Regions from separate parts of the Microbacterium murale genome, predicted to be linked through region 1. Evidence: predicted binding sites of a transcription regulator. Region 1 holds the regulator's gene; each other region holds the start of a gene.

Region 1 (9,540 bases):
CGTCGACTTCACTTACGAGGTGTCTCGCTCGCTGGCCGCGTGCGAGGGCGCCATCCTGCTCGTGGATGCGGCACAGGGAATCGAGGCGCAGACGCTGGCGAACCTGTACTTGGCGCTGGAGAACGACCTGCACATCATCCCGGTGCTGAACAAGATCGATCTGCCTGCTGCTGACCCTGACAAGTTCGCCAAGGAGCTCGCAGACCTCATCGGCGGCCAGCCGGAAGACGTGCTGCGCGTCTCGGGCAAGACCGGCGTGGGTGTCGAAGAGCTGCTCGACCGGATCGTACGAGACATCCCGGCTCCGAAGGGGGACGCGGATGCTCCGGCGAGAGCCATGATCTTCGACTCCGTCTATGACGCGTACCGCGGAGTCGTGACCTACGTGCGCATGATCGACGGCAGCCTGTCTCCCCGTGAGCGCATCCAGATGATGTCGACGCACGCGAACCACGAGCTCTTGGAGATCGGTGTCTCGAGCCCGGAGCCCGTCCCATCCGGCGGCCTGGGCGTCGGTGAGGTGGGCTACCTCATCACCGGCGTGAAGGACGTGCGCCAGTCGAAGGTCGGCGACACCGTCACGACCAGCCGTGGAGGGGCCACGCAGGCGCTGCCCGGTTACACCGACCCGAAGCCGATGGTGTACTCGGGGCTGTACCCGATCGACGGCAGCGACTATTCGGAACTGCGTGAAGCACTCGACAAGCTGAAGCTCTCCGACGCATCCCTCGTGTACGAGCCCGAGACGTCGGTGGCGCTCGGCTTCGGCTTCCGATGCGGGTTCCTCGGACTCCTTCATCTGGAGATCATCACGGAACGGTTGACGCGCGAGTTCGATCTCGACCTCATCACCACCGCGCCCAGTGTGATCTATGAGGTCACGACCGACACCGGCGAGAAGGTCATCGTCACGAACCCGAGTGAGTACCCGGATGGGCGTGTCGCCTCTGTCGCGGAGCCGATGGTGAAAGCCGCGATCCTCTTGCCGAAGGACTACGTCGGCACAGTCATGGAGCTGTGCCAGTCGCGCCGCGGCGCGCTGCTGGGTATGGAGTACTTCTCCGAGGAGCGCGTCGAGCTGCGCTACAACATGCCGCTCGGCGAGATCGTCTTCGACTTCTTCGATCACCTGAAGTCGAAGACCCAGGGGTACGCCAGCCTCGACTACGAGCCCTCCGGCCAGCAGGACGCTGATCTCGTCAAGGTCGATGTGCTGCTGCAAGGTGACAAGGTCGACGCGTTCAGCGCGATCGTGCACCGCGACAAGGCGTACGCCTACGGCACGCTGATGGCCGAGCGGCTGCGCAAGCTCATCCCTCGCCAGAACTTCGAGGTGCCGATCCAGGCTGCGATCGGCGCTCGAATCATCGCCCGTGAGACCATCCGAGCCCTGCGCAAGGATGTGCTCGCAAAGTGCTACGGCGGTGACATCAGCCGCAAGCGCAAGCTCCTCGAGAAGCAGAAAGAGGGCAAGAAGCGCATGAAGATGGTCGGACGCGTCGAGGTGCCTCAGGAGGCGTTCATCGCTGCGCTCTCCGGCGACGTCGACGGGAAAGATAAGAAGTAGCGATTCGTCTCCCGCGGCGCGGGGGGTGTCCGTTCAGGTAACCCGAAGTAGGCTGGAACTCATGCGGCGCGGGACTTTCCGAGACGATACGGTGGACTATGCCGCCGTCGGGGCGACTCATGCCCCTGACCTGATGCAGTACCCGCCGGAGCGCAGCGTTCCGGCCGAGGACTCCTGGCGAATCGGCAGTGGCGAGGAGCGATTCCGCACTGCCGGTGACGCTCTGCTGTCGTGGACCGCACAGAGAGCGGCCGGACTCAGCATCGAAGATGTGCGCCCAGCCGCCGGACCAGCCTATTCCGGCGTCAGCTTCGACGCCGAAGGCAATCCGATCGCGCCGAGCTCGCGTGAGGTCGAGCAGCGCTTCGACGCCGAGGGCGTGCCTTTCGTGGGGCCGGGCATGACCTTGCGCCTGCACGGCCGTGTTGCGGGAATGCGTGCTGATGCCGAGCTCCGCGTCATCTCCGTGACTGAGGAGTCCCGCCGGATCGGCTTCGTGCTCGGTACGGTCGGCGGCTCTGTCGTGAGCGGTGAAGAGCTGTTCGAGATCGAGTGGCGCGAGGACAACGACGAGGTGTGGTTCACGGTGCGGGCGTTCGACGCGCCGAACGCCTTGGCATATCGAATGGTTCGCGGGCTCGTGAAGCGCCGCCGCAAGGAACTCTTCGCGCGCTACCTCCGTGCGATCTCGCCGCTCTACGCGACGCCGCTGTGATGGCGGGGTTCTGATGGCGGGGCCTCTGCCGCTCGGTGACCCGGCGCCTTCGGATGGTCGTCTGCCCGTCGATCTGCCGCTCGACGGGAGCACGCCGTTCTCGGCGTATCTGCACATCCCGTTCTGCCGGGTGCGCTGCGGATACTGCGACTTCAACACGTACACATCCAGTGAACTCCGCGGTGCGAAGCAGGAGGACTACGCCGAGACACTCGCGTCGGAGATCGCACTCGCTCGCGACGTTTTGTCGGATGCCGGCGCGCTGCGCCCGATGGACACGGTGTTCTTCGGCGGAGGAACGCCGACGCTGCTTCCGGCGGGAGACCTGGCCAGGATGCTGGAGCGTGCGATCGACGCGTTCGGCATAGTGGACGGCGCTGAGATCACCGTCGAAGCGAATCCTGACACGGTGACGCCCGCGGTCGCACGGACGCTCGCGGACGCCGGCGTCACGAGGCTGTCCGTCGGGATGCAGTCCGCCGTCCCGCATGTACTCGCGGCTCTCGACCGCACGCATCACCCGGACAACGTGCGCACCGCGGTCGACGCGGCGAAGGACGCCGGGCTCGCCGTCAGCGTCGACTTGATCTACGGTGCACCGGGGGAGTCTCTCACCGACTGGGAGGCGTCGTTGGACGCCGCGCTCGCTCTGGATTCCGACCACGTGTCGGCTTACGCGCTGATCATCGAGGACGGGACGAAGCTCGCACGTCAGATCCGTCGCGGCGAGGTTCCGACCCCCGACGATGATCTGCAGGCCGAGATGTACGAGCTCGCCGACGGGCGCCTCGCCGCTGCAGGGTTCGACTGGTACGAACTGAGCAATTGGGCACGCAGTGATGAACAGCGCTCGCGCCACAACCTCGCCTACTGGCGCGGGAGCGACTGGTGGGGCTTCGGCCCGGGAGCGCACAGTCACGTCGCCGGTCTTCGTTGGTGGAACGTGAAGCACCCTGCCGCGTATGCGCAGCGGCTCGCGGCATCCGAATCACCGGCCGCGGGAACGGAGCGACCAGATGCGAAGGCGCACCTTCTCGAGCGTGTGCTGCTGGAGAGCAGACTGGCAGAAGGACTCGCGATCGCGGATATCCCCGAGCAGAATCGGGATCGGGTGGCCGGCCTCATCGCGGACGGCTTGATCGACGGGGCCACCGCACTGCGCGGACGGGTACGCCTCACGCTGCGCGGACGACTGCTGGCCGATGCCGTCGTGCGAGAGCTGACCGACTAGGGAAGCAGGTCCATCCCCGCAGTACGGCGTTGGGGGACAGTGGTGCTCATGGAGTCGTACACGCGTGTCAGTCGCTTCTCACCGTAAGCGGGCCAGCCGGGGGCGCCGGTCTTGATGAACGCCACCCAGGCGCCGTTCATCTCTGCGGCGAGGCCGGCTGGCGCATCAGAGCCGGCAAGACGGAGCGATTCCGCGTCGTCGAGGAGATCGAAGACGAACCCGAGTTCCAGCGCATGGGCGGCCCTGAGGTCGCGCACCGGGCTCTGCCACGCGAATTCGTACACGAACGTCGATGTGCGTCCAGAGCGTGCCGCAGCGATCCGGCTGGCGGGCGCTCGGAGCATGAAGTCCGTCGCCAGCTGTCCGAAGATCTCACCGGTCGTCGCCTGAGGCCACTCGGATCGGTAGGCCCGCTGAGCGCGACCGGAGATCCTCAGCGCGAGGCGTGCAGCGAACAGTTTGAATCGACCGATGCTTGTGAGCGCCTCCGGCGTGAACCACAGCCGGTACTCGTCGGTGTTCGTGCCGATGAGGATCGGCGTGTCGATCTCGGGCAGAACCTCGTGAGGGGAACGGGGGAGGCTCTCCGCATCGATGGCGAGCTGGAATCCGGGGGCTCCACCGAGAGGCGTCGAGCCCGTGGACTGGGCGCGACGGGCGTCGAGAAGCTGCTCCGGTGTGAGCGACGCGAATGCGTCTCGATCGGCGCGGACGCCGAGGCGTTCGGCGAGCTGCGTGCTCACCCGGCCTGCCTTGTCGGAGGGCTGGGCCACCAGCGGCCCGGACTGGATGATGGCCTGAGCGATGAGTGCACGCGAATCGTCTCTTGCGAGGAGCCCCGAGACGATGGCCCCGCCGGCGGACTCACCCATCACGGTGATGCGATCGGGATCCCCGCCGAAGACGGCGATCTCGCGGTGCACCCATTCGAGTCCGGCAGCGGCGTCGCGCAGCCCCAGATTGCGTGGCGCGCCTTCGAGCACGGAGAAGCCCTCCGAGCCGAGGCGGTAGTTGATCGATGCGAACACGATCCCGGCCCGGGCGAAGTTCGTACCGTCGTACCCGCCGAGGGCTGCTGTGCCCCGCTCCAGAGCTCCGCCGTGGATCCAGAGCACCACCGGAGCATTCGTCGCGTCCGCAGGTGCCCACACGTTCACTGTGAGGATGTCGTCGCCTTCGATCTTCACCGTTGAGAGCAGTTCCCCGATCGCTCCCAGATAGGGAAGCTGAGGCGCCGTCGCACCGAAAACGGTGGCTTCCCGCACCCCTTCCCACGGCGCGACCGGCTGCGGGGAGCGGAACCGGTTCTCGCCGAACGGCGCTGCGGCGTAGGGGACGCCGAGGAAGCGCCGGATGCCGTTCTCCTGGGAACCCTCGAGCGTGCCGGTGGAAACGGTGACCTGCGATGCGACGCTCATGACTCTCATCGTATTGTGCGGGGTAGAATTGGCACTCTGAGTATTCGAGTGCCAGGCGGGAGGGTGTGACATGGTCAGTGAACGCGGTCTGCAGGTTCTCAGAGCCATCGTGCAGGACTACGTCGAGTCGCACGAGCCCGTCGGCAGCAAATCGATCGTCGATCGGCACTCCTTCGGCGTATCGGCGGCGACGATTCGCAACGACATGGCGCAGCTCGAGGATGAGGAGCTGATCACCGCTCCGCATACGTCATCGGGCCGTGTTCCGACGGACAAGGGTTATCGAGTCTTCGTCAACCATCTCGCACAGCTGCGACCGCTTTCTACGGGTCAGCGCAGTGCCATCGAGTCGTTCCTGACGGCTCCGGCCGACCTCGATGATCTGATGGCGCGCACGGTGCGCGTGCTCACGCAGCTCACCGGTCAGGTCGCGCTCGCGCAGTATCCGTCGTTCGCTCGAGCGCACCTGACGCATATCGAAGTGGTCGCACTCGCCCCGAGCCGTCTGCTCGTGGTGCTGGTGACGGACGCCGGTGGTGTGTCGCAGCGCATCGCGGGGCTGCCGATCGATCTTGACGACGAGGACGTCGCGGTGCTGCGCGCCCGCCTGTCGGCGCTGCTCACCGGGCAATCGGTGCGTGAAGCATCCGATCGCGTGCAGCTGCTCGTCGATGCGCAGGATGGCAACCGCACGGATGCGGCCATGCGCGCTCTCGGCGCCATCATCGGTGAGGAACTCGCCGAATTCCGTCAGGAGCGATTGGTGATGGCGGGGGCGGCGACGCTGGCTCGTCGCGAACAGGACTTCCGAGGCAGCATCCATCCACTGCTCGCGGCCATCGAAGAGCAGGTGACACTGCTGCGCCTCATGAGCGAGATGGTCACAGATGAGCATGGGCTGGCGGCGAGCATCGGCACCGAGAACGAGGCGTTCGGTCTACCTGAGGCCTCGATCGTCGCGAGCAACTACGTGACCCAGGGCGGCACCGCGCGCGTCGGAGTCATGGGCCCGACGCGGATGGACTATCCGAGCAATCTTGCGGCGGCGCGGGCTGTGGCTCGTTACCTGTCGCGCATGCTCGATGAAGATGAAACGAGCCGCTGAGGCGGATCGTTCCCACGGCTTGCACATGCAGAAAGGTGATTGTGGCGGACCACTATGAGGTTCTCGGGGTGTCGCGTGACGCGACGACGGACGAGATCAAGAAGGCGTATCGGAAGCTCGCTCGGCAGCTGCACCCGGATGTGAATCCGGGCGATGACGCGGCCGAACGATTCAAGAGCGTGACGCACGCGTACGACGTGCTCAGTGACGACGATTCGCGTCGTCGGTATGACATGGGCGGTGGTGACGGCGCAGGCGGCGGCGACTTCGGTGGGTTCGGGGGCTTCGGCGACATCTTCGAGACCTTCTTCGGGGCGGCGCAGGGCGGCGGTCGTGGCGGCCGTCCGCGCTCACGTCGCGAGCGAGGCCAGGACGCGCTGGTGCGTGTGACGCTCGATCTCGGCGACGTCGTCTTCGGCGCGCACCGTGACATCGAGGTCGACACAGCGGTGCTCTGCGAGACCTGCCAGGGCTCGTGCACACAGGCGGGCACGTCGCCGGTGACCTGCGACATCTGCGGTGGGACCGGACATGTGCAGCGCCAGGTGCGCAGTCTGCTCGGCAACGTCGTCACGTCGCAGCCGTGCGGCAGCTGCGAGGGCTACGGCACCACGATCCCGCACCCGTGCGGCACATGCGGCGGTCAGGGCCGGGTGCGTTCTCGTCGCACCGTCTCGCTCGACATCCCGTCCGGCGTGGAGACGGGCCTGCGCCTGCAGCTGCCCGGCTCCGGCGAGGTCGGCAAGGCGGGCGGCCCGAACGGAGATCTGTACGTCGAGGTGTCCGTGTCTCCGCACGCGTCGTTCAGCCGCGACGGCGACGACCTGCTCGCGACACTCGAAGTCTCGATGTCGGACGCGATTCTCGGCACCGAGACCGCTATCGAAGGTCTCGACGGCACCGTCGATCTGGAGATCCGTCCAGGGGTGCAATCGGGTGATGTCCTCACGATCAAGGGCCGCGGCATCACGCCGCTGCGGGGCACTCAGCGCGGCGACCTCCGGGTGGGTGTGCAGGTGGTGACGCCGACGAAACTCGATTCGGCGCAGCGCGCGTTGATCGAGGACTTCGCGAAGAAGCAGAAGGCTGCGGGACCGCAGCTCGCACAGTTCCAGCAGGGGCTGTTCTCGAAGCTGCGGGACAAGTTCCGCCACTGATCTGGAGGCACTGCATGGCCTTGCACTTCCTTGTGGAGAGCTCCGGCACAGCGGCGATCGGCGATATCGTGTCATTGACCGGTGCCGAGGCGAAGCACGCGGCAGTCGTGCGTCGGCTGCGAGTCGGCGAAACCGTGACGATCGGCGACGGCGCCGGCACGTGGTTGGAAGGCGCGGTGACGGATGTCTCGGCGACCCGCGTCGACGTCCAGGTCACGAGCCGTTTCGATGCCGAGGCGCCGTCCACGCGCCTGGTGCTCGTGCAGGCTCTCGCCAAGGGCGATCGCGACGAGCTCGCGGTGCAGGCCGCATGCGAACTCGGCGTCGACGAGGTGGTGCCATGGCAGGCTTCACGGAGCATCTCTCGCTGGGAGGGTCCGAAGGCGGTCAAGGGTCGTGAGCGGTGGGGCGCGATCGTACGGGAGGCTTCGAAGCAGGCGCATCGTGCGTGGGTGCCCGAGGTATCGACGCCGCTGACGACGGGGCAGCTCATCGCACGAGCAGACGGACAGCGGATGCTGGTGCTCGACCCGACTGCGACCGCACGGCTGTCGGACGTGGAAGCCGACGGACGGGATCTGCTCCTCGTCGTCGGCCCGGAGGGCGGCATCACACCTGAGGAGCTCACGAAGTTCGAGGCGGCGGGCGCCGAACGCGTGCGTCTCGGCGAGACCGTGCTCCGCACATCGACGGCGGGCCCGGCGGCAATCGCCGTACTGTCCGCCGCGCTCGGTCGCTGGTAGTTCTCTCGTCCACGCGCTCGGACACCGCGGCGTCCAGCCCTCAGGTGCTCGCCGTGCGAGCGGCCTCGCCCCGTAGACTGGGAAACATGACGGAACCCTCGATCTTCACCCGAATCCTCAACGGTGACGTTCCCGGTGAGATCATCGCGTCCACGGGAAATCTGTTCGCGATTCGCGACATCGCACCGCAGGCCCCTGTGCATCTGCTCGTGATCCCCAAGACCGAGCAGTACCGCGACGTCACCGAGCTCGCAGCAGGCGATCCGGATCTGCTCGCCGAGCTCATCGCCTTCGCCGCTCAGGTCGCCGCTGATCACTCTGACGGGGACTTCCGTCTTGTGTTCAACACCGGCGCCAACGCCGGACAGACCGTGTTCCACGTCCACGCTCACGTCCTCGCCGGCGGATTGAAAGAAGAGAGCCTCGTTGCCTGACGCCAACTCCGACTCGATCGTCGAGCGCATCTACGTCGACGGAGTCGCAATGGTGCGTCTGCTCGGTCCGCAGGACCGACTTCTGCGGATGCTGGAGAAGGAGCATCCGGACGTGCAGGTGCTCGTCCGCGGCAATGAGATCACGTTGAGCGGCGAGGCAGAGCCCGTCGCCGCGGCGAAGACACTGGTGGAGGAACTGCTCACGATGACCAGAGACGGCTACGACCTCGCCCCGAGCGATGTCGAGAACTCCGCGCGCATCCTCCGTCAGGAGGGAGGCCCGCGACCGAGTGAGGTGCTCGGCGAGGCGATCCTGTCCACACGTGGCCGAGTGATCCGCCCGAAGACGCAGGGCCAGAAGGAGTATGTCGACGCGATCGAGGAGAACACGATCGTGTTCGGCATCGGTCCTGCCGGAACAGGGAAGACCTACCTCGCGATGGCGAAAGCCGTGCAGGCTCTGCAGCGCAAAGAGGTCACTCGCATCATTCTCACGCGTCCCGCCGTCGAGGCAGGGGAGCGACTCGGATTCCTTCCCGGCACGCTGAACGACAAGATCGACCCCTACCTGCGCCCGCTCTACGACGCCCTCAACGAGATGATGGATCCCGACGTCGTCCCGCGCCTGATGGCGACAGGCACGATCGAGGTCGCCCCTCTCGCCTACATGCGCGGCCGCACGCTCAATGACTCTTTCGTCGTGCTGGATGAAGCGCAGAACACGACGCCGGAGCAGATGAAGATGTTCCTCACCCGCCTCGGCTTCGGCACGAGGATGGTCGTCACCGGAGACATCACCCAGGTCGACCTGCCGCAGGGCGCATCGGGGCTCCGTCTCGTCACCCGCGTGCTGGACGACATCGAGGACATCCACTTCTCCAGGCTCACCAGCGCCGACGTCGTTCGTCATTCCCTGGTCGGCAGGATCGTCGACGCGTACAGCGAGTATGACGAGCAGCGCACAGCGCAGCGCGCCGAGCGCGAGCAGGCACACGAGTTCGCCAACCGTGCGGAACGACGTGGAGCGCTGCGGCCCGGCCCGAGGGACCGCTCGCCGAAACGAGGACACTCATCATGATCGAGATCAACAACGAATCGGCCATCGACGTCGACGAGACCGTGCTCCAGCGCCTCACCGACTTCAACCTCGCTCAGCTTCATGTCAGCGCC
Region 2 (9,540 bases), 3.5 Mb from region 1:
GCGTCACGATGATCGTCGAGCGAGGGCATGGTTCTCCTTCGAACTGGGGGATCTGGTGCTATTGGCACCCGAGTACCGGAACTCTATCTCGAAAGTGATTAACTCACGACACTAAAATGTTGACTGGATTGCCTCGACGTCGGACGCTTAAAACGATTCAGTTCCGCCTTCATCTGTGTGAGGATGTTTGGCATGGACTACACACACCTCGGTCGTACGGGCACATCTGTTTCACGAATCGTCTTGGGCACCATGAACTTCGGCGACCGCACCTCGGAAGAGGATTCGTTCGCGATCATGGATCGCGCGATCGAGCTGGGTGTGAACTTCTTCGACACGGCGAACGCCTACGGGGGCTCGGCCGGTCGTGGCGCAACCGAGGAGATCATCGGCCGGTGGTTCGCGGCTCGTCCCGGCGTGCGCGACGACATCGTGCTCGCGACGAAAGTGCATTCACCGATGGTCGCCCCCACTGTCGACGGCGATGTCGTCAATGCGCGCGGCGCGTCGGCATGGCAGGTCCGCCGAGAGGCAGCCGCATCGCTGCGCCGGCTGCAGACAGACCGGATCGACCTCTACCAGTTCCACCACATCGACCGCCACATCTCCTGGCAGGAGATGTGGCAGGCCATGGAGGTGCTGGTCGCTCAGGGCGAGGTCGTCTACACAGGCAGCTCGAACTTCGCGGCGTGGAACATCGCTCAGGCGAACGAGATCGCCCAGCAGCGCCATTTCCTCGGCCTGGTGAGCGAGCAGTCGCTGTACAACCTGGCGCAGCGGTCGATCGAGCTCGAAGTCATCCCCGCCGCCCAGAACTACGGTCTCGGCATCCTGCCGTGGTCGCCGCTGTCGGGCGGGCTGCTCAGCGGCGGGTCTTCGGATGCCAACGCGCGGTCGAACACGGGGCGGGCAGCCGCCATGCGTGCCGAGCACGGCGAGCAGGTCGACGCATACGAGCTCTTCGCTCAGGAGCGCGGATGGACTCCGTCGGCGCTGGGCCTCGCCTGGTTGCTGCACCAGCCCGCTGTCACCGGTCCGATCATCGGGCCGCGAACGGTCGCGCAGCTCGAGTCTGCGGTGTCGGCGTTGGAGATCACGCTCAGCGCAGAAGACCTCCGCGCACTCGACGAGCTCTTCCCCGGTCCGGGCGGACAGGCGCCGGAGGCATACGCCTGGTGACGACGGAACGCACTGGATGGCGCTCGGCGGCGTCGGCCGCTACTGCGCGCTGTTCGGCTTGCGTCCGCGACGCGGACGGTTGTGCCACGCCTCGATCGCCTCTGGAGTGAGGTCGTCTCGATCCCACAGGTAGCCGGAGACGTTTCCGATCGGGTCGATGAACGCGTCGCTCGCAGCCGATGCCTCACCGGAGTCGCGGCGGCGCATCGTCTGGCGAAGCGATACCGGCGTCACACCGAGCAGCTCCGCGACTTCGTCGATCGTCGCATAACGTGCGGCGAAGCGCGGTTCTGCCGTTCCGTCGCGCAGAGCGCGAGGACGGGCGCCGCTCACTTCAGATCCCATGCAAACTCCTCCGTGGGTGATGCCTCACGATAGCCGACACCGGTGCCGCCGTGGATAGCATGACCACATGGACGACCCCGTCACCCGCCTCGACGTACCGGGCACGCACAATTTCCGCGAGGTGGCTCCTGGCGTGTTGGCGCCCGGCGTGCTGTACCGCTCGGATGCGCTGCACCGGCTCACCCGTGAGGGGCGCGGAAGGCTGGAGCAGCTCGGCATTCGCCAGGTGATAGACCTGCGCTCGGCTTTCGATCGACGCATCGGGGGACGCGATCGACTTCGGGGAACCGGCGCGTCGCGGTTGTCCGTGCCGATCGATGGTGCCCCGCGCACGTTCGACCCCAGCACTCTCACGCTGCAGGACGTCTACGAGACGGTACTGACCCGTCATCAGCGCGACCTCGGACGCGTCATCCGCACAGTCGCGTCGGCGGACGGAGCCGTCGTCGTGCACTGCACCGCGGGCAAGGACCGCACGGGCCTGGTCGTCGCGCTCATACTCACGGCGCTCGACATCGACCGGGACATCATCCTGGCCGACTACTCGGCCACGGCGGCGAACCTGTCGGGGGAGTGGACAGAGCGGATGCTGCGCAAGATGCGGCGCTTCCGCGTTCCGGTCACGGACGCGCTCGTCGAGGTGCTGGCCGGATCCCCGGTCGAGGCGTTGAGCAGCGCCTTCGAATGGCTCGATCGTGAGCACGGAGGCGCCCTGGCCTATCTGGAGAAGGCGGGCGTCGACGAGGCGGTGCGCGATGCGCTGCGAACTCGGTTGATCCCTGGAGCTGAATGACGCGCAGCAGCGTCAGGCGGTCTCTTCCTCGAGCCGTCGCCGGTTCAGGAGCAACGGCGCGGCCAAGCCGTGCAACAGGATGCTGCCGACGACAGTGGCGACCATGATGGTCAGCACTATGACGCCGTCATCCTCGGGGAGAGCGTTGTAGGCGAGCAGCCCGAAGACGATCGACGCGGTGCCGCGGGGGCCGAGCGCGCCGATGAGGAGGCGATCACCTCTGCCCACCGAGCTGCGCACGAGCGACAGGTACACCGGGACGATGCGCAGCAGAGTCAGCGCCAGCACGGCGAGCAGCAGCATCCACCAGTCGATTCCCGAGGTGACCACGACGAGCATCGCTCCGCCGAGCACGAACCATATGAAGTTCGCGGCGAGCACCCCCACCTCCTCCACGAGAAGCAGTTCACTGTGGTCGATGCCGTCGGATCGATGACCCCTCGTGCGCGTCAGCCTGTACCCGATTCCGGCGACGAACGCCGCGACGAAACCGTTCGCGCTGAACACCGGGATACTCGCGACACCATAGGCGATGAGGGGCAGGATCAGCATCACGTAACGGGCCCCGAGGGCATCGGCGATCGAACGCGCACGAACGATGCGCACGAGATGCCCGATCCCTGCACCCAGGACGATGCCGATCACCACTGCGATCACGGTCGCCGGCACCGCATTGACGAACGCGGCGAAGAACTGGGCCATCGGGCCATCGAGCTTGTCTTCAGTGAGATCGGATGCCGGTGTGTTCACGATCGTCGACCAGATGACTGCCAGCGCCAGTGACATGCCGAACACCGGAGAGACCAGACCGTCGTTGTATCCGCTCTCCACATTCAGGATCTGACGCAATCGCGCGGGAACACGCCGATTGCGAAGAAGCGATGCGGCCGGTGCGAAATCGATCGGCAGGATGACACATGCGACGACGAGAAGCACGAGCACGCTCGCGTCAGGGATCAGCAGTACGCCCGCCAAGACGGTGAGCACGATCGACAGCGGGAGCGCGATGAGGACGAGGCGCGCGATCACCTTGCCTTCGCGACCGAAGATGCCGCCCTTGACCTCGGTGGCATCGGCGAAGAGCAGAATCGCGAGGATGACCTCGACGATCTTCTCGGAGATCGGGGAGTCGATCGCGGTGCTGAAAGCGTCGACGTCCCAGACGACCGTCACTGCCCCGAGCAGCAACAGGCCTATCGGCCCTGCGACTCCCCACCGCTCGAAGCGGTGGGACACCAGCGCCCACAGCAGGATCGCGATGAGGCCGACGAGAACCAGGTTGGGCACGGCGCGGGCCTAGGGGCGTGCCGAGACGGTGATGCGCTCGGCGAGCTCGCCGGAGGCGAGAATCGCCTCGTCCATCAGATCTCTGCTCGGAGGAGCGGTAAGCCACTCGTGCGTCAGGTGGGGAGGGATGAGTACTGGCATCCGGTCATGGAACTCTTTGAGATGATCCGCAGCCGGAGCCATCACGACCGAATAGCACGTGATCCATTCCCCCTCCGGAGTGCGGCCTCTCTGCGTGACGGCGGCCATTCCGAACAGCGCCTGGTTCTCGAGGGCGAACTCATGCCACACGCGGGCAGGCTTCTGCATCTCGAACCATCCGGTCGACGGCACGATCGCGCGAGTCTTCAGGCCGGCCGGACGCTCCTGCAGGCGTTCGGAGCGAGTGTTGATCGACGGGAACTTCGCCGGCTCGCCGTTCACGAGGTAACCCCACCACGACGGCTCGAGGGCCATCTTCTCGTCGTGCGCCAGGAGCAGCGGATTCAGGTTCCGCAGGTTCTTTCCGGTGGGGCGCAGGGTCTCGCCCGCGTTCTGCTCCGCCCAGATGCGGAGTCCTTCGATGACCTCGGCGTCGGCCTCGGCAAGCAGCTCGTCATCGGTGAAGCGGGGATCCAATCCGTAGCTCGCGCACATGCCGCAAGAATAGTCCCGACCGGCGACTTCGAGTGCGCCCGTCTGCTCGGGTAGTGTGCTCGAGTGACCGCGACCCGAAGTATTCCCGCGCCCGTGGCACTGGGCGGCGCTGTCGCGATCGGTGCCATGACCGCGATCCAGGCGCGCATCAACGGAGTGCTCGGCGTAAGCATCGACGACGGCATAGTGGCAGGACTCGTGTCGTTCGGCGTCGGTCTCGTGATCCTCATCATCGTCACGCTCGCCCTGCCGTCGGCGCGTGCCGGTGCCGGTCGCCTCTGGCGCGGCATCCGTGCGCGCACGATCCCGAACTGGATGCTGCTGGGCGGCGCCTGCGGTGCACTCACCGTGTCGACGCAGGGTGTGACCGCCGGCGTGCTCGGCGTCTCGCTGTTCACTGTCGGCGTCGTCGCAGGACAGACGGTGCACGGACTCGTTCTGGACCGGATCGGTTTCGGGCCGGCCGGCGTCGTCGCCGTGACGCCTGGGCGCGTACTCGGCGGCGTGTTCGCGCTCGCCGCCGTCGGCGTCTCGCTCAGTGGAGATGTGATCGCGAGCACGCCGCTGTGGTTGCTGCTGCTGCCGTTCGCAGCAGGCGTCGGCATCGCCTGGCAGACCGCTGCGAACGGCCGCCTCGCCCAGCGTGTGAGCTCTCCCATGACCGCGACGCTCATGAGCTTCATCACCGGGACAGCGGTGCTCGTCGTCGCGGCATCCGTCAGCGTCGCGGTGCGAGGCCTGCCCGAGGCTCTGCCCGTCGAACCGTGGCTGTATCTCGGTGGCCTGCTCGGCTTCGCCTACATCCTGCTGGGAGCGGCGATCGTCGCGCACACCGGGGTCCTGCTGCTCGGACTCGGCTCCGTGCTCGGGCAGTTGACGACCTCAGTGGTGATCGACCTGCTCTGGCCGCCGGCATCCGGTCCCGCGCATTGGCAGCTCATCGTGATGATCTCCGTCGCCGTGGCATCCGTCGCCGTGGCGCTGCCTTGGCGCCGACGGCGGCGCTGACTACTTGGTCTTCTTCTTCTTCGCCTTCGCAGGCATCTTCGTCAGCTGCGCGCGGGCATCGACGCTCCTGCGGCGTCCTGGCTTCTTGCCGGCCGGTTTGCCTCCGACGTAGAGCCAGCCGAGCAACTCCTCGTCCTTCTTCAGCCCGTGTGCCTTTGCGACTGATTTCGACCGTGTGTACTCGCCGGTGCGCCAGAGGACACCCCAGCCGGCCTCGTCGAGCAGCAGGCTCAGTGTGTGCGCGACGCCGGAGGCGACAGCCTCCTGCTCCCACCGGGGCACCTTGTCGCTTTTCCGGAAACTCGCGACCACCGCGATCAGCAGAGGCGCGCGCATCGGCTTGGACGAAGGCTCTTTGTCGCCCTGGGCTTTGGCGATCGCCTTCCCGAGGGCCAGTCGATCATCGCCCCGCAATTCGATCAGACGCCACGGCCGCAGCGAAGAGTGATCGGCGACGCGACCAGCGGCGGCGACCAGCGTCAGCAGCTCTTCACGAGTAGGCGCCGCCTCGGTGACCTTCGACCAGGAATGCCGCGCCCGCACGGCATCGAGAGCGCTCACGCCTCGGCGTCGCCGGGAGTGAAGTTCAGCGCCAGGGAGTTCATGCAGTAGCGGTCGCCGGTCGGAGTGCCGAACCCGTCGGGGAACACATGGCCGAGGTGCGAGCCGCAGTTCGCGCAGCGGACCTCTGTGCGCGACATACCCAGGGTGTTGTCCTCGATGAGCTGCACCGCCTCGGGCCGGATCGACTCGTAGAAGCTCGGCCACCCGCATCCGGAGTCGAACTTGGTGCCGCTCTTGAACAGCTCCACGCCGCACGCGCCGCAGGTGTAGAGACCGGCTCGTGTCTCGTCGAGCAGTTCACCGGTCCAGGCACGCTCCGTGGCCGCCTGGCGCAGCACTGCGTACTGCTCATCGCCGAGTTCCGCGCGCCACTCGTCTTCGGTCTTCTTCACGCTGTAGTCCATGAGGCCTCCTGAGTCCCTTCCATTCTGCCCCTCCCACGGCGTCGTGGCGTCGCAGTGAGGCAATGCCGCGCGCGAGAATGAAGAGATGACGGATTCTGTACGCGAACGCTACGGACGATTCGGTAGAGAAGAGGCGCCGGGACGCTCGGCTATCTACGAGGAGTGGGCGATCGGTGTCGAGCGCGACACGGCCGTGCAAGCAGTGCTGGCGCGCATCCCTGCGACGCATCGGCAGCCCCCGCTCGTCTTCGCGGTGACGCGGATGCTGGGCGCACCTCTCGCAGGTTTCGATCAGTGGCGGGCCTTCCTGCTCGCACACGCGGATGAGATCGTCGCAGAGTGCGCAGTTCGCCGAGTGCAGACCAATGAACCGCTGCGGCTCGCGCCGCTGCTGCCGGTGCTCTCCGAGATCGACGGTCCCATCGCGCTGCTGGAGATCGGAGCATCCGCCGGTCTCTGCCTGTACCCCGACCGGTACTCGTACCGTTTCGTCGACGCGCATGGCGACCTGCGCACGACGCTCGACCCGGTCGATGGTGTCTCCGGCGTCGTACTGACGAGCGAGGTGCGCGGCGACATGCCGTCGGTTCGGATCCCGCAGGTCGTGTGGCGCGCGGGCATCGACCTCGATCCGATCGATGCGCGCGAGCCACGCGATCGTGCGTGGCTGCAGGGTCTGGTCTGGCCGGGGGAGGCGGGGCGGGCTGAACGCATCACAGCCGCTCTCGACATCGCCGCCGCAGACCCGCCCGAGCTCGTGAGGGGCGATGCCGGCGTGCAGCTCGAGGAGCTCGCAGCGTCAGCGCCGCACGACGCGACTCTCGTGATCACGACACCGGGAGTGCTCGCGCACATTCCGTGGGCAGCGCGCCAGGCGCTCATCGCTCAGGTGCAGGACATGCCTGCCCGGTGGATCACGATCGATTCCCCGTCACTGCACCACGCGTGGCGTCCGCCGGTGGATGCCGACACGTGGCCGGGTTTCGTCGTCGCGCTCGACGGCATCGTGCACGCGGCTGCCGATCCATTGGGGCGCTGGTGGGAGTGGCGCGCGGGTGCGAGCGATCTTCGCCCTTAGCCTGGATGCATGCTCGGAGACCTCACCGATCGCGACCGCGCGATCCTCGCGCTCGAGGCGCGCTGGCCGCGGCACGGCGGGTCGAAGGAAGAAGCGATCCGCAGCACCCTCGGAATGAGCCCCGCCCGCTACTACCAGCTGCTCGGCCGACTCATCGACACCGAGCAGGCGCTCGAGCACGACCCGCTTCTGATCCGCCGTCTGCGCCGTCTTCGCGAGAGCAGGGCCGATCAGCGGGCGTCGCGGATGCGCGGATTCGCCGGCTGACGCACCGGAGCGCACCTGCTGTGAGTGGATTCTCGGCGAGGGGCAGATAGCATCGACGGGTGTCCAAGTCCGTGAGAGATCGATTCGATGATGTTGCCCATGCCTCCGGACGAGTGGGAGCGCATCGCGCCGAAGCCCCGGGGATGAACGGCTGGGTCGTGCTGCTGTGGTCGTTCGTCGCTGCGCTCGTCCTCATCGTCGTCGGGATCTTCGTCGCCCTCGTGCTGATGGGACGCATCAATCTGTTCCCGTCGGCCGAGCCGTCCATCGCTCCGACGCCCGAGGTCACCGGCGTCATCGACCCGACGTACTCGGTGCTCGTGCTGAACGCCACCGGCGAAGAAGGCCTGGATGTCGACCTGCGCGACACGATCATCAACAGCGGCTGGGCTGCGGAATCGGTGAGCTACGGTGCTGCCGGCTCGCAGGACTTCGCCGACACGACGGTGTACTACGTCTCCGAAGCCGATGAGCTGGCCGCGATCGGTCTCGCGGACGTGATCGGCGGAGCGGAGATCGTGCAGGACGATTTCTACGCGGACCCGAACGATCCCGAGCAGAAGCAGCTCGTGGTCGTCATCGGTACCGATCGTTCGACTGCGGCGCCCGATCCCGCAGAGACTCCTGCCGAATAGACGTCGCCCGCGGCTTGCACTCGATGGGGTCGAGTGCCAGAATGGGCGTTAGCACTCGCATACCCTGAGTGCTAATCAGAACGTCTACGTCCAGGAGGGACGACAAAACTCATGGCAAAGATCATCGCTTTCGATGAAGAGGCCCGCCGCGGCCTCGAGCGTGGCCTGAACATCCTCGCCGACGCAGTCAAGGTGACCCTCGGCCCGCGCGGTCGCAACGTCGTGCTCGAGAAGAAGTGGGGCGCCCCCACGATCACGAACGACGGCGTCTCGATCGCCAAGGAGATCGAGCTGGACGACCCGTACGAGAAGATCGGCGCGGAGCTCGTCAAGGAGGTCGCCAAGAAGACCGACGACGTCGCAGGTGACGGAACCACCACCGCGACCGTCCTCGCTCAGGCGCTCGTCCGCGAAGGCCTGCGCAACGTCGCAGCCGGCGCCGACCCGATCTCGCTCAAGCGCGGCATCGAGAAGGCCGTTGCGGCGATCACCGCGGAGCTGCTGGCCAGCGCCAAGGAGATCGACTCGAAGGAGCAGATCGCCGCCACGGCATCCATCTCCGCCGCTGACGCCGAGATCGGCGAGCTCATCGCCGAAGCTATCGACAAGGTCGGCAAGGAAGGCGTCGTCACCGTCGAGGAGTCGCAGACCTTCGGCACCGAGCTCGAGCTCACCGAGGGCATGCGCTTCGACAAGGGCTACCTGAACCCGTACTTCGTGACGGATGCAGACCGCCAGGAGGCCGTGTTCGAGGAGCCCTACATCCTCATCGCGAACTCGAAGATCTCGAACATCAAGGATCTTCTCCCGGTCGTCGACAAGGTGATCCAGGACGGCAAGGAACTCGTCATCATCGCCGAGGACGTCGAGGGCGAGGCTCTCGCGACTCTCGTGCTCAACAAGATCCGCGGCATCTTCAAGTCGGCTGCCGTCAAGGCTCCCGGCTTCGGCGACCGTCGCAAGGCTCAGCTGCAGGACATCGCGATCCTCACCGGTGGTCAGGTCATCACTGAAGAGGTCGGTCTCAAGCTCGAGAACACGACGCTCGACCTTCTGGGCCGTGCACGCAAGGTCATCATCACCAAGGACGAGACCACCATCGTCGAGGGTGCTGGCGAGACCGAGCAGATCGAGGGTCGCGTTACCCAGATCCGCCGCGAGATCGAGAACACGGACAGCGACTACGACCGCGAGAAGCTCCAGGAGCGTCTCGCCAAGCTCGCCGGTGGCGTTGCGGTCATCAAGGCCGGAGCAGCGACCGAGGTCGAGCTCAAGGAGCGCAAGCACCGCATCGAGGACGCCGTTCGCAACGCGAAGGCAGCCGTCGAAGAGGGCATCGTCCCC
Region 3 (9,540 bases), 1.2 Mb from region 1:
AGCATCCACTCACGGGGGTCCGTCACGTTACACCTGTGTCACCAATCCACCCCTCGGCTAGTGAATCGGCGCTTCCCGCACTACGCTCAAACCCACGCCCGCGGCCGACCCGAAGCCGCGGCGAGCACTCACAGTGGAGGTTGCGTGGGACCCACGTCTACAGCCGTCCGTCGCGTCCGGCCATGGTTGGTCGCACTCCTCGGCGTGCTGATCGCTCTATCAGCCCTGGTGCTCCAACCGCCGGCATCCGCTCTCGCAGACGAGACGGACGACGGCCAGGAGGTCACCGATTTCTACTTCGCCGGAGTCATCACATTCGATGACGAACCGGTGCCCGAGGTCACAGTCCAGATCGAAGGAAACGGCTTCGAGGCCGAGACCGAGACGGATGCCGAGGGCAAGTGGCGACTCTACGTTCCCGAGAAGGACGCGTACACCCTCACCGTCGACGAGGAGACGCTCCCCGAAGGTGTGATCGTCGAGGGTGACTCCGCGTCGCAGGAGGTGGAGTTCGCGCTCACGAACACGAAGATCGTGAACCTCTTCCTCGGCGAAGGCGTGCGGGAGACGACGTCGTTCATCGATCAGTTGCTCTCGCGCATCGTCGGCGGGCTGAACTTCGGCCTTCTGCTGGGGCTCGCGTCCATGGGCGCGGCGCTCATCTACGGCACGACGCGCCTGTCGAACTTCGCCCACGGTGAGATGGTCACCTGGGGCGCCGTCGTCGCCCTGCTCTTCACATCGTTCTGGCATCTGCCGCTCTGGGTCGGCATCATCGCGGCGGTCATCGGCGGCGGCGCACTGGGATTGGCTCTGGATGCCGGTCTCTGGCGCCCGTTGCGACGACGGGGGCTCGGAATCGTGCAGCTGATGATCGTCAGTATCGGGCTCTCGCTCGCCCTGCGCTACGTCCTGCAGTACATGATCGGCGGCAGCACCTACCAGTTGCAGGGCGCGAGTCCTACGCCGATCAAGTTCGGTCCGGTCTCGCTGTCGTACATCGATCTGATCGGCATGGGGACGAGCATCGTCGTCATCCTCGGAGTGGCGTACTTCCTCACGCGCACCAGGGTCGGAAAGGCCACCAGGGCCATATCCGACAATCCGCAGCTGGCAGCGGCATCCGGCATCGACGTCGACAAGGTCGTGCGCATCGTCTGGGTCCTCGCCGGAATGCTCGCCGCGATCTCCGGCGTCCTGTGGGCCTACTTCCGGCCAGGGGTGAAATGGGACATGGGCATGCAGATGCTGCTGCTCATCTTCTGCGCCATCACGCTGGGCGGTCTCGGCTCCGCGATCGGCGCGCTCATCGGATCGATCATCGTCGGTCTCGCCGTCGAGGTCTCGACGCTGCTGGGCGTGCCATCGGATCTCAAGTACGCCACCGCGCTGGTCGCACTGATCGTGATCCTGCTCGTCAGGCCGCAGGGTCTGCTCGGGCGCAGGGAAAGGTTGGGTTGACGCATGGACTTCGGCAATATCTTCGGCAACACGGCCTCATACCTGCTGAGTCCCACCACGATCGCATACGCGCTCGCGGCGACCGGACTCGCTGTGCACTTCGGCTACGCCGGCCTGCTCAACTTCGGCATGGCCGCGTTCATGGCTGTCGGCGGCTACGGCTACGCCATCTCGATCCTCAGTTTCGGGTTCCCGTGGTGGGCTGGTGTACTCGTAGGCGTCCTCGCCGGTGCACTGTTCGCGCTGGTGCTCGGCATCCCGACGCTGCGTCTGCGTGCCGATTACCTCGCGATCGCGACGATCGCGGCCGCCGAGGTGGTGCGGCTGCTCTTCCTCACCGAGCTGTTCCGAGAATGGACGAACTCGGCCGGCGGTCTCTCCGGATATCACCAGAGCTTCCGCGACATGAATCCCTTCCCACCCGGAATCTACGGTTTCGGCCCGTGGACGTACAACGAGAACGATCTCTGGGTGCGCGTGTTCGGTCTTCTCGTTCTCGCGCTGTCGGTGCTGCTGGTGTGGGCGCTGATGCGCAGCCCGTGGGGTCGTGTGCTCAAGGGCATCCGCGAGGACGAGGATGCGGTGCGCTCGCTCGGCAAGAACGTCTTCGCCTACAAGATGCAGGCACTCGTGGTCGGTGGTGTCATCGGAGCGCTCGGCGGCATCGTGTTCGTGCTGCCGTCGGCCGTGATCCCCGGCAGCTACTCCACCTCGCTGACGTTCTTCCTCTGGACGATCCTGCTGCTGGGAGGCGCGGCGACCGTCCTCGGTCCGACGCTGGGTGCAGTGCTGTTCTGGGTCGTGTTCGCCTTCCTCGGCGGTCTGCTGCCGGAGATGGCTCGCATCGGCGCTCTGCCGATGACCACGAACCAGGCCGACGTGGTGCGCTACATCGTGATCGGCATCGTGCTGATGCTCATCGTGATCTTCCGCCCGCAGGGCATCCTCGGAAACAAGAGGGAGATGACCTTTGTCAAGTAACAACGTCCCCGACGCTCCGGCGACGGGCAGCGTCACTCGTCCCAAGACCACCGGCCTTGCGAAGGGACCGGCAGAGCCGGGTGTCGCGAAGGTCGATCCGATCCTCACCGCAGACGGCGTGAAGCGTCATTTCGGTGGTCTGACCGCGGTCGATGTCGAACACCTCGAGATTCCTCGCGGCGCCATCACGGCGCTGATCGGGCCGAACGGCGCAGGAAAGACGACCCTGTTCAACCTGCTGTGCGGCTTCGACAAGCCCAACGCCGGCACGTGGTCTTTCGACGGCACGAATCTGTCAGGAGTGCCGTCGTTCAAGGTCGCTCGCATGGGCCAGGTGCGCACGTTCCAGCTCACCAAGTCGCTGTCGTTGCTGACCGTGCTCGAGAACATGAAACTCGGCGCACCGAACCAGCGGGGTGAGGGCTTCTGGGCTGGACTCTTCCCATTCCTGTGGCGACCACAGGAGGCCGAGATCGAAGAACGGGCGCGTGATCTGCTCGTGCGCTTCAAGCTCGACGCCAAGGAGAAGGACTTCGCGGCCTCACTCTCCGGCGGGCAGCGCAAGCTGCTCGAGATGGCGCGCGCGCTGATGAGCGACCCCACCCTGGTGATGCTCGACGAGCCGATGGCCGGCGTCAACCCGGCGCTGACGCAGTCGCTGCTCGATCACATCCTCGACCTGAAGGACCTCGGCATGACCGTGCTCTTCGTCGAGCACGACATGCACATGGTGCGTCACATCGCCGACTGGGTGGTCGTGATGGCCGAGGGCCGCGTCGTCGCCGAGGGGCCGCCGAGCACGGTCATGGAAGACCCGGCCGTCATCGACGCGTACCTCGGCGCCCACCAGGACGTGGATCTGGGCGCCGTGACAGGACGTCTGCCTGTGATCTCGGATGCCGCGGCCGCGGAGTTGCGTGAGCAGATCGAGGCCGAGGCCGAAGCCGAGATCGAGAACCCCGGCATTCAAGAGGAGAAGTCATGACGGACAACGCCCCCCTTTCCTCCGTCGACTCGCGTGACGTCGTCGTCGAGATGACGGATGTGCACGCCGGCTACCTGCCAGGAGTCAACATCCTCAACGGCGCGAATCTCATCGCACGCAAGGGCGAACTGATCGGCATCATCGGCCCCAACGGCGCCGGGAAGTCGACACTGCTGAAGGCGATCTTCGGCATGGTGCAGGTGCGCAGCGGCGAGATCACTGTGAACGGCGAGAGCATCCTGGGGCTGAAGGCCGACCGGCTGGTCAGGCGCGGTGTGGCTTTCGTACCGCAGACGAACAACGTCTTCCCTTCGCTGACGATCGAGGAGAACCTGCAGATGGGGCTCTATCAGAACCCCAAGATCTACACCGAGCGACTGGAGTTCGTCAGCAGCATCTTCGCGGAACTCGGCACCAGGCTGAAGCAGCGCGCCGGCTCCCTATCCGGTGGTGAGCGCCAGATGGTGGCGATGTCGCGGGCGCTGATGATGGACCCGTCTGTACTCCTGCTGGATGAGCCCTCTGCGGGGCTGAGCCCCGTACGACAGGATGACGCGTTCATCCGCGTCTCCGACATCAACAAGGCCGGGGTCACGACGATCATGGTCGAGCAGAACGCCCGCCGCTGCCTGCAGATCTGCGACCGCGGCTATGTGCTCGACCAGGGCCGTGACGCGCATGAGGGCACCGGACGCGATCTGCTGAACGATCCGAAGGTGATCGGTCTGTACCTCGGCACGCTCGGTGACGCCGCGTAGCCGACGCCGTAGGCTCGTCCCATGACGAGCATCCTGTATCTGGGCGGCACCGGAACCATCAGCGCGGCGTGCGTTCGTCGCTCGATCGAACGCGGACACGACGTGACCGTCGTCAATCGGGGCAGTGCACGGCGTGCGCTCCCGGACGAGGTCACCGTCGTCTCCGCCGACATCCGCGATGCCGCGGCGCTGAGATCAGCACTCGGCGGCCGCGAGTTCGATGCGGTCGCCGACTTCCTCTCATTCTCCCCCGCCGACGTCGAGCGCAATCTCGGTGTCTTCGAAGGTCGCACCGGACAGTACGTCTTCATCAGTTCGGCGTCCGCGTATCAGAAGCCACCGGCGCAGTTGCCGATCACTGAGCAGACGCCGCTGGATAACCCGTTCTGGCAGTACTCACGCGACAAGATCGCGTGCGAGGATCTGCTGTTCGATGCCCACCGCCAGCGTGGTCTGCCCATCACGGTGGTGCGGCCGTCCCACACCTATGACGAGCAGTCGATCCCGACGCTCGGAGGCTGGACCGACATCGCCCGCATGCGCGCCGGTCGGCCGGTCATCGTGCACGGCGATGGCACGAGCCTGTGGACCATCACGCACTCGGACGACTTCGCCGTCGCCTTCACCGGGCTCGTCGGCCGCTCGGAGACGATCGGCGAGGCGTACACGATCACGGGCTCGCATGCGCCGACCTGGAACCAGATCTACGGGTGGCTCGCAGACGCGGCAGGGGTTGCTGCGCCGGAACTCGTGCATGTCGCATCCGACACGATCGCGGCGCTCGCGCCCGAGATCGGCCCGACCCTGCTCGGCGACAAGGCCCACTCGATCGTGTTCGACAATTCGAAGGTGCAGGCCCTGGTGCCGGAGTTCGCGACGACGATCACGTTCGATGAGGGGGCGCGTCGAATTCTCACCCACTACGACAGCCATCCTGAGGCTCAGATCGTCGACTCCGACCGCGACGCCCAGTTCGATCGTCTCGCCACGTACGCCACGGCTGCCGGCAGATAACCAGGCGCGGCGCGCACGAAGAAGGGGGCTCCGGATGCCAGCATCCGGAGCCCCCTTCTTGAACAGTGTTACTTGATACGGGTCTGCACGTTCTCCGCGTCGAACTCGTAGACGCCGATCGCAGCGCCTGCGGGGTCGTTGTCGTCATCGAACGTGACCTCGCCGGAGTAGCCGTCGTAGTCGGCGGTGCCGCCACCGTTGATGATCTCGGCGCACTCGGCGAAGCTGGTGCACTTCTCACCCTCGCCCGAACCGCCGGAGACCTGCTGCATGGAGCCTGCGATGTCCTCACCCTCGACGGACACGGCCTGCAGCGCCGCGAGGGCGATGAGGATCGTGGCGTCGTAGGCCTCGGCGGAGTAGGTCAAAGCATCGATCGGCTCGTTGCCCTCAGCGGTCCAGACCTCGTTCAGCTGGTCGATGAAGTCGTCCGGCAGCTCAGCGCCGGCACGAGTGCCCTTCGAACCTTCAAGGCTCACTCCGAGGTCAGGCCAGTCCTTCAGGTTTCCGTCGACGAGGTACAGCGCCCCGGTGTCGACGCCGGCGTTGCCGAGCAGCGGTGCGATCGTCGCGAACTGGTCGTACGACACGATGGCGACAGCATCCGGGTTCGCGGCGGCGATCGTCTGCACCTGGGCGTTGAACTGTCCGTCACCCTGGTTGTACGACGCCTCGGCGACGACCTCGCCACCGGTACCCTCGAACGTGGCCTTGATGGCCTCGAACAGACCTGTGCCGTACGGGTCGTTCTGGTAGATGATCCCGAGGGTCTTGTGCCCGTCCTCGGCGATCTCGTTGCCGAGGACCTCGCCCTGCAGGTTGTCACTGGGAGCCGTGCGGAAGTACAGCGGGTTGATTCCCGTGAAGTCTGCCGATGTGTTCGACGGCGAGACGGTGAGGATGCCTGATCCGGCGTTGCCGTCGAGGATCAGCTTCGTCACGCTCGAGGATGCCGCTCCCACCATCGCGGTGACGCCGGCGCTCTGCAGGTTCGTGATCGAGGTCTCGTACGCCTTGTTGTCGAGGTCGCCCTCGTCTTCGGACGTGAGCTCTACCTGGATACCGGCGTCTGCCTCGTTGATCTCGGAGACGGCGAGCTGCACACCGGCCTCCATCGGGGCGCCGAGGAAGGACAGTGATCCGGTGGAGGGAAGCAGCGAGCCCAGCTGAAGCGTCAGGTCGACGTCGGCCGGGCGGTCGGAGCCCCCGGTGCCCTCAGTCGACTCGGGGGCGGGCGTGCTGCAGCCCGTGATCACAAGCGCCGAGGCACCTACCAGCGCGATGCCGGCAAGCCACTTCGTACGCGTCTGCGTGCGGTTCATAATGCTCCTTTGCGACGACAGGCATGGCGATACATGCCCGGATGATCCCACCTTATGGTGAGCGCGCTTTTGCCGGGTCTCGGTGCGCTAACGATCTTGTTTCGCATTGATGACGGTTCGCAGCGCCCCCGCCACGACTGGGGTCGCGCGCCGTTCACACGACCGGAGCCACGCGTGTGCGCCGCCCGCGCCGCCCCGCACGCACCAGGTCGATCACGAACACTGCTACCGCGATCCATACGATGATGAACCCGATCCATCGCTCGGGCGGCATCGGCTCGTGAAGCAGCAGCACGCCGGTGAGGAACTGCATGATCGGCGTGATGAATTGGATCATGCCGATGACCGTGAGATTGATGCGACGGGCGCCGGCGGCGAACAGCAGCAGAGGCACGGCCGTTGCGACGCCGGCGAACAGCATGAGCACCGTGTGCCACGTGCTCACCGTTCCGAAGGTGATGCCCGTGGTCTGCGCGACGATGATGAGCTGCACGATGGCGATGGGCATCAGCCAGAACGATTCGAGGGTGAGCCCGCTCACGGCATCCACCGATGGCCCGATCTTCTTCTTGATCAATCCGTACGTGCCGAAGGATGCGGTCAGCGACAGCGCGATCCAGGGGAACGAACGGTATGCCACGACGATGACGACGACGGCGATGAGCGCGATGCCGATCGCCACCCATTGCAACCGGCGGATGCGCTCGCGCAGCACGAAGACGCCGAGCAGCACCGTGGTGATGGGGTTGATGAAGTAGCCCAGCGCCGTCTCGACGACGTGGCCGCTGAGTGTTCCGATCAGGAACACCTGCCAATTGATGTAGATCAGCAGCCCGGCGAGCGCCGTCCACCCGAGCAGTCGCGGCTGCCGGATGATCACCATGATCCGGCGCCACCCGCGCGCGACGGTGAGCAGCAGCAGGCAGAAGACGAGCGAGAAGACGACCCGCGCCGCCACGACCTCCCACGGGCCGGTCGGCACCAGCAGCAGGAAGTACAGCGGCAGGAACCCCCAGAGCAGATAGGCACCGACCGAGTAGGCGACTCCTGCGGGCTGGTTGCTGCGCTCTGGTATCACTGAACAACACTATTGCCGGCTGCAGACGCCGAGCGCCGAGGGACGGATGTTGGCAGGAAACGAGCGGTGGGTGTCCGGCGTTGCGCGGCAGGGATGCGAAAAGGCCCGGATGCCGTAGCATCCGGGCCTTCTACGCTGTTGTCGAGTTGCTCAGCGAACGACGACGGCGAGGACGTCGCGAGCCGAGAGCACCAGGTACTCATCGGCGCCGAACTTGATCTCGGTGCCGCCGTACTTGCTGTACAGGACGCGGTCGCCGACGGAGACGTCGAGCGGAACGCGGTTGCCGTTGTCGTCGATGCGGCCGGGGCCGACGGCCACGACCTCGCCCTCCTGGGGCTTCTCCTTGGCAGTGTCCGGGATGACCAGTCCACTAGCGGTGGTCTGCTCTGCCTCGACCTGCTGGATGACGATGCGGTCCTCGAGCGGCTTGATGGAAACCGACACGGTCTACCTCTTCTTTCTTGACGCTGACACGAAAGACTTGTTCGCACTCTCAACCCGAGAGTGCTAATCACAAGTGTAGGGCGTCGGCTGGCACTCATGCAATGCGAGTGCCAGTTCGGGCCGCGTAGGCTGAACCGGTGGAGATGTCCGAGCTGACCGCGCTGCTCACCCCCGAGGGCCTTCGGCTGCTCGACGAGGTGGGCACGATCGCGTCCGCGGCAGAAGTCGCCAGCGCCGTGTCGAGGCTGCGCGCAGCCGGCCACTCCCCCGATCTCGTCTCTGCTGTGGTCGGCCAGGCGCACCTCCGCACGAAGGCCGCGTCGAAGTTCGGCGGCTTCGCCGAGCGGATGCTGTTCACCAGGGCCGGTGTCGAGCAGGCCACGCGCCTCGGCGTCGCGGCACGCCACGCGGGACGCATGCGACGGGCAGGCATCGAGCGGGTGACGGATCTGGGCTGCGGCATCGGCGGCGACGCCCTCGCATTCGCAGGCGCCGGCCTCAACGTCGTGGCCGTGGATGCCGATGAGGTCACCGCCGCGATCGCCGCATACAACCTGGCCCCGTTCGGTGCGGATGCCACCGTGCAGCACGGCACGGCCGAGAACTTCGTGAGCGCGAACTTCGCAGATGTGCACGACCCGCGCACGAATTCGGCTGATTCCTCCGAAGATGCTGCACATCTGCGATCGAAGCGTACGGCGATCTGGCTCGACCCTGCGCGCCGTACGACGGGTCATAACGAGACGCGGCGAGTCGCAGCATCCGATTACTCCCCCTCGCTCGATTGGGCTTTCGAACTCGCTGCCCGGATCCCGACCGGCATCAAACTCGGGCCGGGTCACGACCGTGAGTCGCTCCCCGCGGACGCGGAAGCGCAGTGGGTCAGTGCGGACGGCAGCGTCGTCGAACTCGTGCTGTGGTCTGGAGTGCTCGCGCGCGAGGGCGTGCGGCGTGCGGCGCTCGTGATCCGCGGCGAAGAATCTCACGAGCTCACGGCGGGGGCGGATGCCGAGGATGCCGACGTCCGCGAGCTCGGCGCCTTCCTGCACGAGCCCGATGGCGCCGTCATCCGCGCACGACTGATCGGCGACGTCGCACGGAGCATCGACGCGGGGATGCTGGACAGGAAGATCGCCTATCTCACCGGCGATGCCGCGTTGACGACCCCGTTCGTGCAGTCGTTCAGGGTGCGCGAGGTGATGGCCGCGAATCCCAAGGCGATCAGCCAGGTGCTTCGAGCCAACGACATCGGCACGATCGAGATCAAGAAGCGCGGCATGGACATCGATCCGGCGGCGTTCCGCAAGAAGCTGAGCCTGAAGGGCTCGCAGACCGCGACGCTGATCCTCACGCGCGTCGGGGACCGGCGGATGGCGATCCTCGCCGATCGGGTGTGACTCAGCCGCCGGTCTCGTCGGTCGTACCGGTCTCGCCGGTCTCGCCGCCGACCAGGTCGTCGAACGTGAACTCGATCGGATCGTCGGTCTCGGGGTC

The links. The regulator HrcA, encoded in region 1, represses chaperone genes, less so after heat shock. The targets are predictions, from matches to a motif close to TTNGCACTCGNNNNNNNCGAGTGCNAA.
Region 2: a site for HrcA is predicted at 8,245-8,271, ahead of groL (chaperonin GroEL). Genes of this name have one in related genera too.
Region 3: a site for HrcA is predicted at 8,134-8,160, ahead of groES (co-chaperone GroES). Genes of this name have one in related genera too.

What each region holds. Positions count from the first base shown of each region.
Region 1 covers NZ_JAUSXK010000001.1:4,068,047-4,077,586, reverse strand. The annotation lists gene lepA (translation elongation factor 4) at 1-1,567, shown strand, start outside; gene QFZ46_RS19820 (DUF1990 family protein) at 1,629-2,282, shown strand; gene hemW (radical SAM family heme chaperone HemW) at 2,296-3,513, shown strand; gene QFZ46_RS19810 (carboxylesterase/lipase family protein) at 3,510-4,931, opposite strand; gene hrcA (heat-inducible transcriptional repressor HrcA) at 5,002-6,036, shown strand; gene dnaJ (molecular chaperone DnaJ) at 6,078-7,193, shown strand; gene QFZ46_RS19795 (16S rRNA (uracil(1498)-N(3))-methyltransferase) at 7,208-7,936, shown strand; gene QFZ46_RS19790 (HIT domain-containing protein) at 8,023-8,370, shown strand; gene QFZ46_RS19785 (PhoH family protein) at 8,420-9,448, shown strand; gene ybeY (rRNA maturation RNase YbeY) at 9,442-9,540, shown strand, end outside.
Region 2 covers NZ_JAUSXK010000001.1:519,825-529,364, reverse strand. The annotation lists gene QFZ46_RS02675 (glycosyl hydrolase) at 1-29, opposite strand, end outside; gene QFZ46_RS02670 (aldo/keto reductase) at 193-1,179, shown strand; gene QFZ46_RS02665 (hypothetical protein) at 1,219-1,524, opposite strand; gene QFZ46_RS02660 (tyrosine-protein phosphatase) at 1,592-2,317, shown strand; gene QFZ46_RS02655 (cation:proton antiporter domain-containing protein) at 2,330-3,604, opposite strand; gene QFZ46_RS02650 (SOS response-associated peptidase family protein) at 3,614-4,240, opposite strand; gene QFZ46_RS02645 (DMT family transporter) at 4,334-5,248, shown strand; gene QFZ46_RS02640 (nitroreductase family protein) at 5,249-5,809, opposite strand; gene msrB (peptide-methionine (R)-S-oxide reductase MsrB) at 5,806-6,216, opposite strand; gene QFZ46_RS02630 (DUF2332 domain-containing protein) at 6,302-7,294, shown strand; gene QFZ46_RS02625 (DUF3263 domain-containing protein) at 7,304-7,561, shown strand; gene QFZ46_RS02620 (LytR C-terminal domain-containing protein) at 7,621-8,196, shown strand; gene groL (chaperonin GroEL) at 8,308-9,540, shown strand, end outside.
Region 3 covers NZ_JAUSXK010000001.1:2,901,953-2,911,492, reverse strand. The annotation lists gene QFZ46_RS14140 (branched-chain amino acid ABC transporter permease) at 145-1,461, shown strand; gene QFZ46_RS14135 (branched-chain amino acid ABC transporter permease) at 1,465-2,442, shown strand; gene QFZ46_RS14130 (ABC transporter ATP-binding protein) at 2,432-3,427, shown strand; gene QFZ46_RS14125 (ABC transporter ATP-binding protein) at 3,478-4,185, shown strand; gene QFZ46_RS14120 (SDR family oxidoreductase) at 4,207-5,199, shown strand; gene QFZ46_RS14115 (ABC transporter substrate-binding protein) at 5,268-6,521, opposite strand; gene rarD (EamA family transporter RarD) at 6,676-7,599, opposite strand; gene groES (co-chaperone GroES) at 7,750-8,046, opposite strand; gene QFZ46_RS14100 (THUMP-like domain-containing protein) at 8,184-9,443, shown strand; gene QFZ46_RS14095 (hypothetical protein) at 9,445-9,540, opposite strand, start outside.